DNA from 4 places in the Dactylosporangium sp. NPDC049140 genome. Region 4 is predicted to be linked to each of the others. Evidence: riboswitches for the same ligand, from Rfam matches in the RefSeq annotation. Region 4 holds a riboswitch; each other region holds the start of a gene.

Region 1 (3,200 bases), on a different contig from region 4:
GCCGCTTCGCTCCGGACCGCTCACGCCGCCACCTCCGCAGGCTCCGGCGACGGCGCGACAACACTGAGCCCATGGTGAGCGGCCCCTCCGCTCCGCTCCGGACCGCTCACGCCGTCACCTCCGCAGGCTCCGGCGACGGCGCGACAACACTGAGCCCATGGTGAGCGGCCCCTCCGCTCCGCTCCGGACCGCTCACGTCACGCTCCGGCGGTAGCCCGCGCCCGTCGCCAGCATCTCCACGTGCCTTCCCTTCGGCGCGCCGCACCGGCGCTCGCATCCGACCCAGTGCGCCGGCTCGTGCGTGCCCGCGGCCACCGCGGCCCGGGCGTCCGCGCGGACGTCGGCGAGCGCCTTGGCGCAGCCCGGCCGGCCGGCGCACGCGGTCACCCCGGCCCACGGCGAGGCGGGGTCGGCGACGAGTCCGGACGCCACAGCGTCGGACATCGCCGGAGCCGGGACCACGACGGTCCGCCACGGCGTGACGATGATCTCTTCCGCCGCGGCCGCGAGCGTCGCCGACTGGGCCGCGGTGAGCAGCCCGAGCGGCACGACGAGCACCGCGGACGAGCCGTGGATCCCGGGCTCGGGCGCGTCCGAGCGCGCGAGCCGGACGGTCGCGAGTCCGGTGCCGAGCCGCGCGGCGACCCGGGCCGGGCCGTCGGCCAGCTCGGCGAGCCGCCACGCGTTGGCGCCCTGCGCGGCCCGCTCGGCCAGGAAGGCCTCCGCGGCGCGTACGAGCAGCTCGGGGCCGCCGTGAAGCTCAGTGGGTACACCCGCCAGAACCAACCGGGAACCGTGTCGGCCCACGTCGCCGAGCAGCGGCGTCACGTCGCCGCGGCCGTCATCGATCGTGGCCAGGAACCGGCCCGGCAGCGCCGCGAGGGCGGGCGAGGCGCACAGCAGCGCGTCGAGCTCGGCGACCAGCGGGCGGACCGCGGCGCCCAGCGGGCTGGCGACGATGTTGCGGACCCGCTCGTGGGTGGCCGAGGGCAGCAGGCCGGCGTCGGTCAGGCGGGCCGCCAGCTCGTGCTCGGCGCCCGGCCGCAGCGCCCTGACCTGCACGTTCCCGCGGGAGGTGAGCTCCAGGGCGGGGTCCCCGAGCTCGGCCGCGGCGGCGCCCAGGACCGCGAGCTGGGCCCCGGTGATCCGCCCGCCGGGCAGCCGGACGCGCGCCAGCCCGCCGTCGGCGGCCGCGTGGACCTGCACGGCGCCGGGGCACCGGTCGGGGGCGTCGCGTCCGCTGGGAGCCTGCACGGGGCGGATACTACCTGCGCTTGACGGCGCCCAGGCTCGTCCTGAAGAGTTGGCGGCGCTGTACAACGGCGATGTGGGAGGAACCCGGTGCGAGTCCGGGACGGTCCCGCCACTGTGACCGGAGACGATCCGGGAGCCAGGATACTTTCCGTCGCCGGACCCAACCCACCGTCTTGGGGCGCGGACCCCGAGGGAGGACCGGCGTGATCCTGCTGCTGTCGACGTCCGACACCGACCTGCTCAGCGCGCGGGCCAGCGGCGCCGGCTGGCGCCTGGCCAACCCGTCGCGGACCACCGTGGACGACCTGCCCGGGCTGGCCGCGGGCGCCGAGCTGATCGTGGTGCGGTTCCTGGGGGCGTACCGCGACTGGCAGGACGGCCTCGACACGCTGCTCGCCACCGGGCTCCCGGTGGTGATCCTCGGCGGCGAGCAGGCCCCCGACGCCGAGCTCATGAGCCACTCCACGGTGCCGGCCGGCCTCGCCGCGCAGGCCCACGCCTACCTGGCCTTCGGCGGCCCGGCCAACCTCGCCGAGCTGCACCGCTTCCTCTCCGACACGGTCCTGCTCACCGGCCACGGCTTCGCCGCCCCGGTCGAGACGCCCGTGTGGGGCGTGCTGGAGCGCACGGCCGCGCCGGTCGACGGGCCGACCGTGGCCGTCATCTACTACCGGGCCCACCACGTGGCCGGCAACACCGCGTTCGTCGAGGGCCTGTGCACCGCGCTGGAGGCCGAGGGCGCCCGCCCGCTGCCGGTCTTCGCCGCGTCGCTGCGCACCGCCCCGCCCGAGCTGCTCGACACCCTGCGCCGGGCCGACGCGCTCGTCGTGACCGTGCTCGCGGCCGGCGGCACCCGCCCGGCCGACGCGCAGGCCGGCGGCGAGGACGAGGCCTGGGACGTCGGCGCGCTCGCCGCGCTCGACGTGCCGATCCTGCAGGGGCTGTGCCTGACCAGCAGCCGCGAGACGTGGGACGGCAATGACGACGGGCTGTCGCCGCTGGACACCGCGACCCAGGTCGCCATCCCGGAGTTCGACGGGCGGCTCATCACGGTCCCGTTCTCGTTCAAGGAGGTCGACGAGGACGGCCTGACCGTCTACGTCGCCGACCCGGAGCGGGCGGGGCGCGTGGCCGGGATCGCCGCGGCCCACGCGCGGTTGCGGCGCCTGGCCAACGCGGACAAGCGGATCGTCGTGATGCTGAGCGCGTACCCGACGAAGCACTCCCGGATCGGCAACGCCGTCGGCCTCGACACGCCCGCCAGCGTGGTGCGGCTGCTGGCGGCGCTGCAGGAGCGCGGGTACGACCTCGGGGAGGGCTTCCCGTCCGACGGTGACGCGCTCATCCACGAGCTCATCGCGGCCGGTGGGCAGGACGTCAACTGGCTCACCGAGGAGCAGCTACAGGGCAACCCGGTCCGCATTCCGGCTTCGGCCTATGTCTCGTTCTTCAACGGCCTGGACGAGGGCCTCCGGGCCGGGATGGAGCGGCACTGGGGCCCGGCGCCCGGCGAGCTGTTCGTCGACCCGTCCGACGGCGCCATCGTGCTCGCGGCGCTGCGGCGGGGCAACGTGGTGGTGATGGTGCAGCCGCCGCGCGGCTTCGGCGAGAACCCGGTCGCCATCTACCACGACCCCGACCTGCCGCCCTCGCACCACTACCTGGCCGCGTACCGGTGGCTGGCCGACGAGTTCGGCGCCCACGCGGTCGTGCACGTCGGCAAGCACGGCAACCTCGAGTGGCTGCCGGGCAAGACGGTCGGGATGTCGGCCGGCTGCGGCGCGGACGCGGCCCTGGGCAACCTGCCGCTCATCTACCCGTTCCTCGTCAACGACCCGGGCGAGGGCACCCAGGCCAAGCGCCGCGCGCACGCCACGCTCGTGGACCACCTGGTGCCGCCGATGGCCCGCGCCGACTCGTACGGCGACATCGCCCGCCTGGAGCAG
Region 2 (3,200 bases), on a different contig from region 4:
CCTCGCCAGCGCCGGGCGCCCCCTGCACCTGCCGGCCGCCGCCCCCTGGGGCGACTGGGCCGCGCGGGACGAGCGCATCCACGCCGCCGTGGCGCACGGCCCCGGGCCGCTGACCGGCCTCGGCGAGCTGCTCAGCGCCGCCGACGAGACCGGGTGCCTGGTGGAGCCGTCCGTCGACTCGCTGAAGACCGCCCGGCACGCCGCGGCCGACCCGTCCTCGGCGCGGTACTGGAGCGCCCTGTGCGTCCTGGCCGACCGGGGCGACGAGTCCGACGGCCCCGCCCTGCTGGCCGGCCTCGACTGGCTCGACCGGCGCGACGACGACCTGTGCGGCTACGACCGCCTCGCCGACGGCCTCGCCCGCGTCGGCGGCGACGCCGCCCGCCAGGCCCTGCCGCGCATCCGCTCGCTGTGGTTCAGCCCGCACTCGTACGAGCGCGCCGCCTACCTGCGGGCCCGCCTGGAGCTGGAGCCGGACGCGTGCGCGGGCGCCCTGACCGAGGGCCTGTGGGACTGCGAGGCCGGCGTCCGGCTCATCGCGGTGCGCCGCGTCCCGCTCGACGAGAAACTCGAGCGCCGCCTGGCCTACCTGCGCGACGACCCGATCGAGACCCCCGAGGTCCGCGCGGCCGCGGCCGAGCGGCTCCTCCTCGAATCCATGGTGTAGCGGCCTGTCGCCTGGGTGACACATCGGCGCAAGTGCGTGCCAAGTCCACGCCAAGTGCCGTGCCGCATCCTTGCTTCAGCACCACTTGAAGGGGCCCGGTTCCGGGTCCTCGCACCGCCTAACTCGAGACAGCTCTCGATATCCATATATATGAGCCGGCCCCGCGACACCCCTCCCCCCTCGTGTCGCGGGGCTCTCGTACGTCCGCCTACCGCGCCGTGCCGCAGGTCGCCTGGATGCGCCGGGTCAGCCGGTCGGCGAAGCCGGGGTCGCCGACCACGCGCTGCTGGAACTCGTCGACCGGTGCGGCCGCCATCGTGCCCGCGGCGGCCCCGGCCCCCGGTCGCAGCCACATCGCCCGGGTGCCCGGCGGCGCGACCGAGCTCGCCGGGGCCCGCGGCGGCAGCCGCAGCGGCGTGGCGGCGATCAGGGCGACCGCCGCGAGGAGCACGCACAGTACGATCTGGGCGGCCGAGTCCAACGCGCGCCGCATGCCCGTCCCATCGGCCGGCGGACCCGGATCGTGAGGGTCACACCGCGCCACGTTGACGCACCGGTTGCCGGTGGGACACGATGGCGGGCGAGCGGTCTGCGGAGGAACCCGGTGCGAGTCCGGGACGGTCCCGCCACTGTGACCGGGGAGTCGCCCCTCAGCTCGGACCACGGCCGGCAACGGCTGGAAGGTCGGGGGGCGGCGGCGATCCGGCAGTCAGGAGACTCCGGGCCGCCGACGCAACAGCCGCCTCGCGGGCGCGGACCCGCCGAAGGGAAGAGTGCCCGTGACCTCGCCGTACCCGTTCTCGGCCGTCGTCGGCCTGCCCGACCTGCGCCTCGCGCTGCTGCTCACGGCGGTCTCACCGGCCATCGGCGGGGTGCTCGTCCGGGGCGAGAAGGGCACCGCCAAGTCCACCGTCGTGCGGGCCCTCGCCGCGCTGCTGCCCGAGGTCGGGGTGGTCGCCGGCTGCCGCTTCGCCTGCGACCCGGACGCGCCCGACCCCGAGTGCCCCGACGGCCCGCACACGCCCGGGGCCGGGGCCGAGCGCCGCCGCTCCGCCCTCGTCGAGCTGCCCGTCGGCGCGACCGAGGACCGCGTGGTCGGCACCCTCGACCTGCAGCGCGCCCTCGGCGACGGGGTCAAGGCCTACGAGCCGGGCCTGCTGGCCGCCGCGCACCGTGGGGTCCTCTACGTCGACGAGGTCAACCTGCTCCCCGACCACCTGGTCGACCTGCTCCTCGACGCCGCCGCCATGGGCCGCGCGCACGTCGAGCGCGACGGCGTCTCGGTCAAGCACGCGGCCCGCTTCCTGCTCGTGGGCACCATGAACCCCGAGGAGGGCGAGCCGCGCCCGCAGCTCGTGGACCGCTTCGGGCTCGTCGTCGGGGTCACGGCGCCCCAGGAGGCCGCGCCGCGGGCCGAGGTCGTGCGGCGGCGGCTGGCGTACGAGGCCGACCCGGCCGGGTTCGCCGGGCGCTACGTGGCCGAGGACGCCGCGCTCGCCGAGCGGATCGCCGGCGCCCGGGCCCGGATCGGCGGGGTGGCGCTGCCGGACGCGGAGCTCGACCGGATCGCGCGGATCTGCCTGGCGTACCGCGTCGACGGCCTCCGGGCCGACATCGTGGTCGCGCGGACGGCGGTGGCGCTCGCGGCCTGGCACGGGCGGACGGTGGTCACGACGGACGACGTGCGCGACGCGGCCCGGCTGGCGCTGCCGCACCGGCGCCGGCGCGATCCGCTCGACCCGCCGGGGGCCGACCGGGATCGCCTGGAAGAGGTGCTGGAGCAGGAGACCGGGCCGGACGACGACCCGCCGGGCGGCTCCCCGCCGCCGCCGGACGACGACCCGGTTCCGCCGGACCCGACCGACATTTCGGAAACGTCGGAATCGCCCGACGCCGGTGGGCCGCCCCCGCCGCCCGTCGCGCCCGAGCAGCGGCCTCCGGCCGAGCCGACCGATGGCTCCGTTAGCGATAAGCCCGACCCGCCCCGCGACTCCGATTTATCGGACACTTCGGATTCGTCGGATCTGCCGGATTCGGCCGGGGTCGCGGCGCCGGGGCAGCTCGCGTTCGCCGGGCTGCCGTACAAGCCGAAGCTGCTCAGCATCGCGGGCCGCGCGAACCGCCAGGCCGGCGCCCACGCGGGCCGGCGCTCGCCCGCCCTGTCGCGGCACGGGCGCGTGGTGCGCTCCCGCGCCCCGATCGGCGGGAAGCTCACGAGCATCCACGTGCCCGACACGATCCGGGCCGCCGCAATGCGCGGTTCGAGCCGCGCCGAGGCCCGCGACGTGCGCGAGGCGGTCAAGGTCGGCCGCGAGGCGAACCTGGTGCTGTTCGTCGTCGACGCGTCCGGCTCGATGGCCGCCCGGCAGCGGATGGGCGTCGTGAAGACCGCGATCCTGTCGCTGCTGCGCGACGCGTACCAGCGCCGGGACAAGGTCGGCCTGGTCTCCTTCCGCGGCCACGACGCCACCCTGGTGCTCGAGCCGACCGCGAGCCACGAGGTCGGCGTGGTGCGCCTGGCCGAGCTGCGCAC
Region 3 (3,200 bases), on a different contig from region 4:
GCACCCGCAGCGGTACGCCTACCCCGGCGACGAGCATCTCCCGCTCGCCGAGCTCGTGGTGCTGGACGTCGCGACCGGCACGGTGGTCCGCGCGCAGACCGAGCCCCTGCTCATGCCGCAGCTGTCACCCATCATGATCAAGTGGGCCTGGTGGGCCGCGGACGGCTCGGCCGTGTACTTCCTCGGCCAGCCCCGCGACCGCCACACCCTCGCGCTGCACCGCCTGGACCCGGCCACCGGCGCCGTCACCACCGTGCTCAGCGAGGCCGGCGCGACCCGGGTGGAGCCCAACCAGTGGGCCTACGAGCCGCCGATCGTGCGCGTGCTGGCCGACGAGGTGCTGTGGTACTCCCAGCGTGACGGCTCCGGCCACCTGTACCGCTACGACCGGCACACCGGCGCGCCGCTGGGCCGGGTCACCTCCGGGCCCTGGTCGGTGCGGCAGATCCTGCACGTCGACGAGGCGGAGCGCACGGTGTACTTCACCGCCGCCGGCCTCGTCGAGGCCGACCCGTACCGGCGCACCGTGTGCCGGGCCGGCCTGGACGGCACCGGCTTCGCCCGGCTCACCGACGACGAGCTCGACCACGTCGTGACGCTGCCCGGGCACCGGGGGTACTTCGTCGACAGCGCGTCCACGGTGGACACCGCGCCGGTGACCACCGTCCGCGACTGGACCGGGCGCGTGCTGGTCGAGCTCGAGCGGGCCGACATCACCCGGCTCGAGGCCACCGGCTGGACCCCGCCCGAGCGCTTCCGCGTCAAGGCGGCCGACGGCGTGACGGACGTCTACGGGGTGCTGTACCGCCCGCACGGCTTCGACCCCGCGCGCCGCTACCCGGTCGTGGACAGCCTCTACCCGGGCCCGCAGGTCGGCCGGGTCGAGCCCGGCTTCGACCCCGGCGGCATGGGCCTGGACGCCGAGCCCCTCGCCGCGCTCGGGTTCGTGGTCGTCGCGCTCGACGGGCGCGGCACCCCGGGGCGCGGCAAGGCCTTCCACGACGCCTCCTACGGCCGCCTCGGCGACGCCGGGGGCCTGGCCGACCACGTCGCCGCGCTGCGGCAACTCGCCGCAGACCGGCCGTGGATGGACCTCGACCGGGTCGGCGCGTTCGGGCACTCCGGCGGCGGGTTCGCCGCGGCGCGGGCGATGCTGGACTTCCCCGAGGTGTACCGGGCCGGCGTCGCGCTGGCCGGCTCGCACGACGCCCGCTGCTTCAACGCCGGCTTCGTGGAGTCCTACGACGGCGCGGACGACCCGGACGCCTGGGCCCGGACGTCCAATGTGGACCTTGCCGCCCGGCTGGCCGGCCCGCTGCTGCTCGTCCACGGCGAGCTCGACGACCAGGTCCATCCGGACCACACGCTGCGCCTGGCCGACCGGCTCATCGCCGCGGACAAGGACTTCGAGCTGCTCATCGTGCCCGGGGCCGAGCACACGTTCCTGGACTGCCTCGCGTACGTGCGCAAGCGCTGCTGGGACTTCCTGGTGCGCGAGCTGATGGGCACCCCGCCGCCCGCCTACCGCCCCGCCGCCATCCCGGTCGGCCCGGAGATGCTCGCCGAGATGTTCGCCTGAGCCGCGACACGCCGACACGACATCTGGTGTTTCCAATTCTCGGGCGGCCCTATATATAGTGATGACCACAGCTGGTTCGGCCGCCCGCCCAGGGCGGCCGAGGCAAGAGGGAACCCGGTGCGAGTCCGGGACTGCCCCGCAGCGGTCAGTGGGAACGATCGCCGTCATGTGCACTGGGCCCGATCAGGCCTGGGAAGCGACGGTCAGTAGGCATGCGCTCGGCGCCCACGAGTCCGAAGACCTGCCAGCGCGCCGCGCACCGCCCGGTGCGCGGCGGTCGAAGGCCGCGCGGGACGGCCGACGCCACGAGCCGGACCCTGGCCGCATGCCGCCGCAGGGGTCCCGGCGGCGTCTCCGCGCGCTCCTTCGGCCCTCCGACCTGAGGCGAGAAAGGGCACGCGGATGCAGGTACGCAAGCGCAACGGCGACACCGAGGCCGTTGACGTGAACAAGATCGTGCGCGCGGTCGAGCGGTGGGCCGGTGACCTGGACGAGGTCGACCCGCTGCGCGTCGCGACCCGCACGATCAGCGGGCTGTACGACGGGGCGAGCACCGCCGAGCTGGACAAGCTGTCGATCCAGACGGCGGCGGAGCTCATCGGGGAGGAGCCGCAGTACTCGCGGCTGGCCGCGCGGCTGCTGGCCGCGTACGTGGACAAGGAGGTGCGCGGCCAGGGCGTCGCGAGCTTCAGCCAGTCGATCCGCTACGGCCACCAGCTCGGCCTGATCGGCGACGACACCGCCGCGTTCGTCGCAGCGAGCGCGCGCAAGCTCGACGACGCCGTCGACCTCGACGGGGACCTGCGGTTCGAGTACTTCGGCCTGCGTACGGTCGCCGACCGCTACCTGCTGCGCCACCCCGAGGCCCGCCTGGTCGTGGAGACGCCGCAGTACTGGCTGCTGCGCGTGGCCTGCGGCCTGTCGCAGACCCCGGGCGAGGCGATCGGGTTCTACCGCCTCATGTCCTCCCTGGCCTACCTCCCGAGCTCCCCGACGCTGTTCAACTCCGGCACCCGGCACACGCAGATGTCGTCGTGCTTCCTCGTCGACTCGCCCCGGGACGAGCTCGACTCCATCTACGAGCGCTACCACCAGGTCGCGCGGCTGTCGAAGTTCTCCGGCGGCATCGGGATCTCGTGGTCGCGCGTGCGCGGGCGGGGCGCACTCATCCGCGGCACCAACGGGATATCCAACGGCATCGTGCCCTTTCTCAAGACGCTTGACGCGGGTGTCGCCGCGGTGAACCAGGGCGGGCGGCGCAAGGGCGCGGCGTGCGTGTATCTGGAGCCGTGGCATCCGGACGTCGAGGAGTTCCTGGAGCTGCGGGACAACACCGGCGAGGACGCCCGCCGCACCCACAACCTCAACCTCGCCAACTGGGTGCCGGACGAGTTCATGCGCCGCGTCGAGGCCGACGGCGACTGGTCGCTGATCGACCCCACCGACGCCCCCGAGCTGCCGGACCTCTACGGCGAGGCGTTCGACGCGGCCTACCGCGCGGCCGAGAAGAAGGCGGTGCGCACCGTCAAGGCCCGCGATCTCTACGGCCGCATGATGCGCACCCTCGCCCAGACCGGCAACGGCTGGATGACGTTCAAGGACCGCGCCAACGCCCTGTCGA
Region 4 (3,200 bases):
CGGCGGCGGGCTGGCCGTCGTGCGGTTCAGCGGTACGGCGTCCGCCCCGGCCTGGTCGCCGGACGGCACCCGGCTGGTCTACGAGTGCTGGTCGGGCGGCGACACCGACATCTGCGTCATCGACGTCGACGGCGCCGACCTGACGGACCTGACCGGCACCGCCGGCGTCGCCGAGCACACGCCGGTGTGGTCGCCGGACGGCACGAGGATCGCCTACGCCGTCGACCTGGCCGCCGGCGGCAGCAGCCTGGTTGCGCTCGACCCGGTGACGCTGTCGGCGACGGCGGTCACCGCGCCCGCCGCCGGGGTGTACGACTCCCGCCCGGACTGGTCGCCGGACGGCACCCAGCTCGCGTTCGGGCGGTTCGTCGTGGGCAGCGGCTACGGCGGCGGGATCTACCGCACCGCGGCGTCGGGGGCCGGGCGGGCGAAGCTGGTGACCAGGCCCCGGGCGGGCAGCGACTCCCACCACACGATGCCGGCCTGGTCCCCCGACGGGACCCGGATCGCGTACTGCGACCTGGACGACGACGAGGCCTGGGGGCACATCTTCACGATCCGCCCCGACGGCACCGGCAACGCCCAGGTCACCTCCGGCGCGACGACGGACGAGGTCCCCGACTGGCGCCCGGTCTGAGCCCTACCAGCGGTCCTCGTGCCGGACCTGGTCCAGCGGGGAGCGCCGGCGCCAACCGTGGCGCTCCAGGTCGGGCACGTCGTGGCTCCGGCTCACCGGGCCCAGGCAGAGCCACGCCACGGGCCGTACGCCGGCCGGAATGCCGAGCAGGCCGCGCAGGAACTCCTCGCGGTAGAAGGAGACCCAGCCCAGGCCGAGGCCCTCGGCGGTGGCCGCGAGCCAGAGGTTCTGGATCGCCAGGCACACCGAGTACAGCCCGGCGTCGGCGATCGCGTGGCGGCCCAGCACCGCGGGGCCGCCGCGCCCCGCATCGTAGGTGACCACGACCGAGAGCGTGGACTCCAGCACCCCGTCGATCTTGATGCGGGCGAACCGCGCGGCCGCCTCGGCGTCGAGGGTCGCGGCGAACACGTCGCGCTCGCGGGACACGTGCGCGTGGAACTCCTCGCGCAGCGCGCGGTCGCGGACGACGATGAAGTCCCACGGCTGCGTCAGCCCGACGCTTGGCGCGGCGTGGGCGGCGGTCAGGATCCGGTCCAGCGCCTCGCCGGGCACCGGCGCGCCGGTGAACTCGGCGCGCACGTCGCGGCGGCGGTTGATGATGTCGTACAGGTCATGCGTCAAGGCAGGCTCCCGCTGCGCTCACACCCCGGGACAGGCCGGGGCCGTCGGTCGCGAGGCCGGTCTTCGGACTCCCGGATCGTCGCCCCTCCGCCCGCCTTCCCAGCCCTTCCGGGCCAGTGGCTACGCGTGCACGTGTGGGCGGCGGCTCCCCGGTCACCGCGGCGGGCCCGTGCCGGATTCTCACCGGCTTCCCGATTCTCCCCGCCGTCGCCGGCGGGGCACCTCGCTTCAGTTGATGCCGGCCCGCACGCTACCAGGAGGCAATAGGCTCGGCGCATGACGCAGACGCAGACGCACACGCTCGCCGTACCCGGCGCCGACCTGGTCTACGACGTCACCGGCCCGCTGCCGCCGGCGGACGGACGGCCGCCGCTGTTCATGATCGGCCAGCCGATGACCGCGGACGGGTTCGGCGCGCTCGCCGCGCACTTCCCGGACCGCACCGTCGTCACGTACGACCCGCGCGGCCTGGGCCGCAGCGCCCGCACCGACGGCGGGACCGACAACACGCCGCAGCAGCAGGCCGCCGACCTGCACCGGCTCGCCGCGCACCTCGGCGCCGGCCCGGTCGACGTGTTCGCCAGCAGCGGCGGCGCGGTGACCGCGCTGGAGTGGGTGAGCGCCCACCCGGACGACGTCGCCACGCTCGTCGCGCACGAGCCGCCGATCAACCCGATCCTGCCCGACGCGGCCGGCGCGGACCGGGCGCGGGCCGCGTTCAACGACGCGTACGAGACCGGCGGCAGCGGCCCGGGCATGGCCGCGTTCATCGCCATGACCTCGTGGCGGGGCGAGTTCACGGAGGAGTACTTCGCGCAGCCGGCCCCGGACCCGGCGATGTTCGGCATGTCCACCGCCGACGACGGCACCCGCGACGACCCGCTGCTGTCGCGGGACTCGTGGGCGGTCACCGACTACCGCCCCGATGTCGCGGCCCTGAACGCGTCCCCGGCCCGCATCGTGATCGGCGTGGGCGAGGAGTCGGCGCAGACGTACACCGCGCGCACCGCCGAGGCGATGGCCGCCCTCCTGGGCGGGCCGGCCACCGTGTTCCCGAGCCACCACGGCGGCTTCCTCGGCGGCGAGTTCGGCTACGCCGGCAAGCCGGAGGAGTTCGCCGCGAAGCTACGCGAGGTCCTCGCGGCCCCTCCGGCGGGCTGAGCGGCCGCGTCAGAGCAGCCCGGCGAGTTTGTACAACACGAGGGATCCGGCCACGGCGACGTTCAGGCTCACGCCGCTGCCCACCATCGGAATCTCCACCGCCCCGTCGAGCAGGTCGAGGGCCTCGGGCGGGATGCCCGTCGACTCGTGGCCGAGCACCATCACGGTGCGCCGGCGCGCGGCGGGCAGGTCGGCGAGGCGCACGGCCTCCTCGGCGAGCTCGACGCCCACGATGCGACTCCCGCCCGCACGCTCGGCGGCGAGCCACCGCAGCGGATCGCCGATGCGGTGGACGCACGCGGGGCGGCGCAGCGTGTTGCCGCGGGCGAGGGCCTCGTCGATCCAGGGGTACCGCGGGACGACGAGACAGGCCCCGACGGCGTCGCAGGTGCGCAGGAGGGTGCCGAGGTTGACGCCGTGCATGGGCCACAGCGGGGCGGCGAGGAGGTGTCCCCAGCAGCGGTGGGCGCGGGGACGGCGGGAGGAGCGCAGCTCGGACGGGGTCCGGACGCGAATGGCGGTGCTCACCATTGGGGCGTGCTTCGCGGCGCACGCGGGCCATCGACGGCAACAGGGCCGCTGCCCAGGGTAGGTCATTGCAGCGCCGCGCGCACCTCCGCGCGGGCGGTCCGGGTCGACGGCGGACGGCTCCCCATCATGCCCGGGCGGTATCGTCTCCACCGTGGCGTTGGGTGATCGGGGCGCGGAGTTCCTCGCCGCCGACGAGGTGGTGCAGGCCGACCATCCCGCCGTGCGGGCGGCCGCGGCTCGGCTGCGC

What was found. A riboswitch is a leader RNA that binds a small molecule or an ion and turns the genes downstream of it on or off. The one in region 4 is predicted to bind cobalamin.
Region 1: another riboswitch for cobalamin. It lies ahead of cobN (cobaltochelatase subunit CobN); the one in region 4 lies ahead of bluB (5,6-dimethylbenzimidazole synthase).
Region 2: another riboswitch for cobalamin. It lies ahead of AB0B76_RS21615 (VWA domain-containing protein); the one in region 4 lies ahead of bluB (5,6-dimethylbenzimidazole synthase).
Region 3: another riboswitch for cobalamin. It lies ahead of AB0B76_RS34480 (ribonucleoside-diphosphate reductase subunit alpha); the one in region 4 lies ahead of bluB (5,6-dimethylbenzimidazole synthase).

Annotation. Positions count from the first base shown of each region.
Region 1 is NZ_JBEZDS010000012.1:182,478-185,677, forward strand. Features, by position in the region: gene AB0B76_RS21800 (precorrin-3B synthase) at 193-1,254, opposite strand; cobalamin riboswitch at 1,291-1,422, shown strand; gene cobN (cobaltochelatase subunit CobN) at 1,458-3,200, shown strand, end outside.
Region 2 is NZ_JBEZDS010000012.1:143,758-146,957, reverse strand. Features, by position in the region: gene AB0B76_RS21625 (hypothetical protein) at 1-667, shown strand, start outside; gene AB0B76_RS21620 (hypothetical protein) at 876-1,160, opposite strand; cobalamin riboswitch at 1,262-1,387, shown strand; gene AB0B76_RS21615 (VWA domain-containing protein) at 1,447-3,200, shown strand, end outside.
Region 3 is NZ_JBEZDS010000027.1:33,232-36,431, forward strand. Features, by position in the region: gene AB0B76_RS34475 (DPP IV N-terminal domain-containing protein) at 1-1,579, shown strand, start outside; cobalamin riboswitch at 1,635-1,843, shown strand; gene AB0B76_RS34480 (ribonucleoside-diphosphate reductase subunit alpha) at 1,982-3,200, shown strand, end outside.
Region 4 is NZ_JBEZDS010000006.1:261,878-265,077, reverse strand. Features, by position in the region: gene AB0B76_RS13360 (hypothetical protein) at 1-637, shown strand, start outside; gene bluB (5,6-dimethylbenzimidazole synthase) at 641-1,261, opposite strand; cobalamin riboswitch at 1,298-1,502, opposite strand; gene AB0B76_RS13350 (alpha/beta hydrolase) at 1,538-2,422, shown strand; gene AB0B76_RS13345 (TrmH family RNA methyltransferase) at 2,432-2,953, opposite strand; gene AB0B76_RS13340 (transglutaminase family protein) at 3,105-3,200, shown strand, end outside.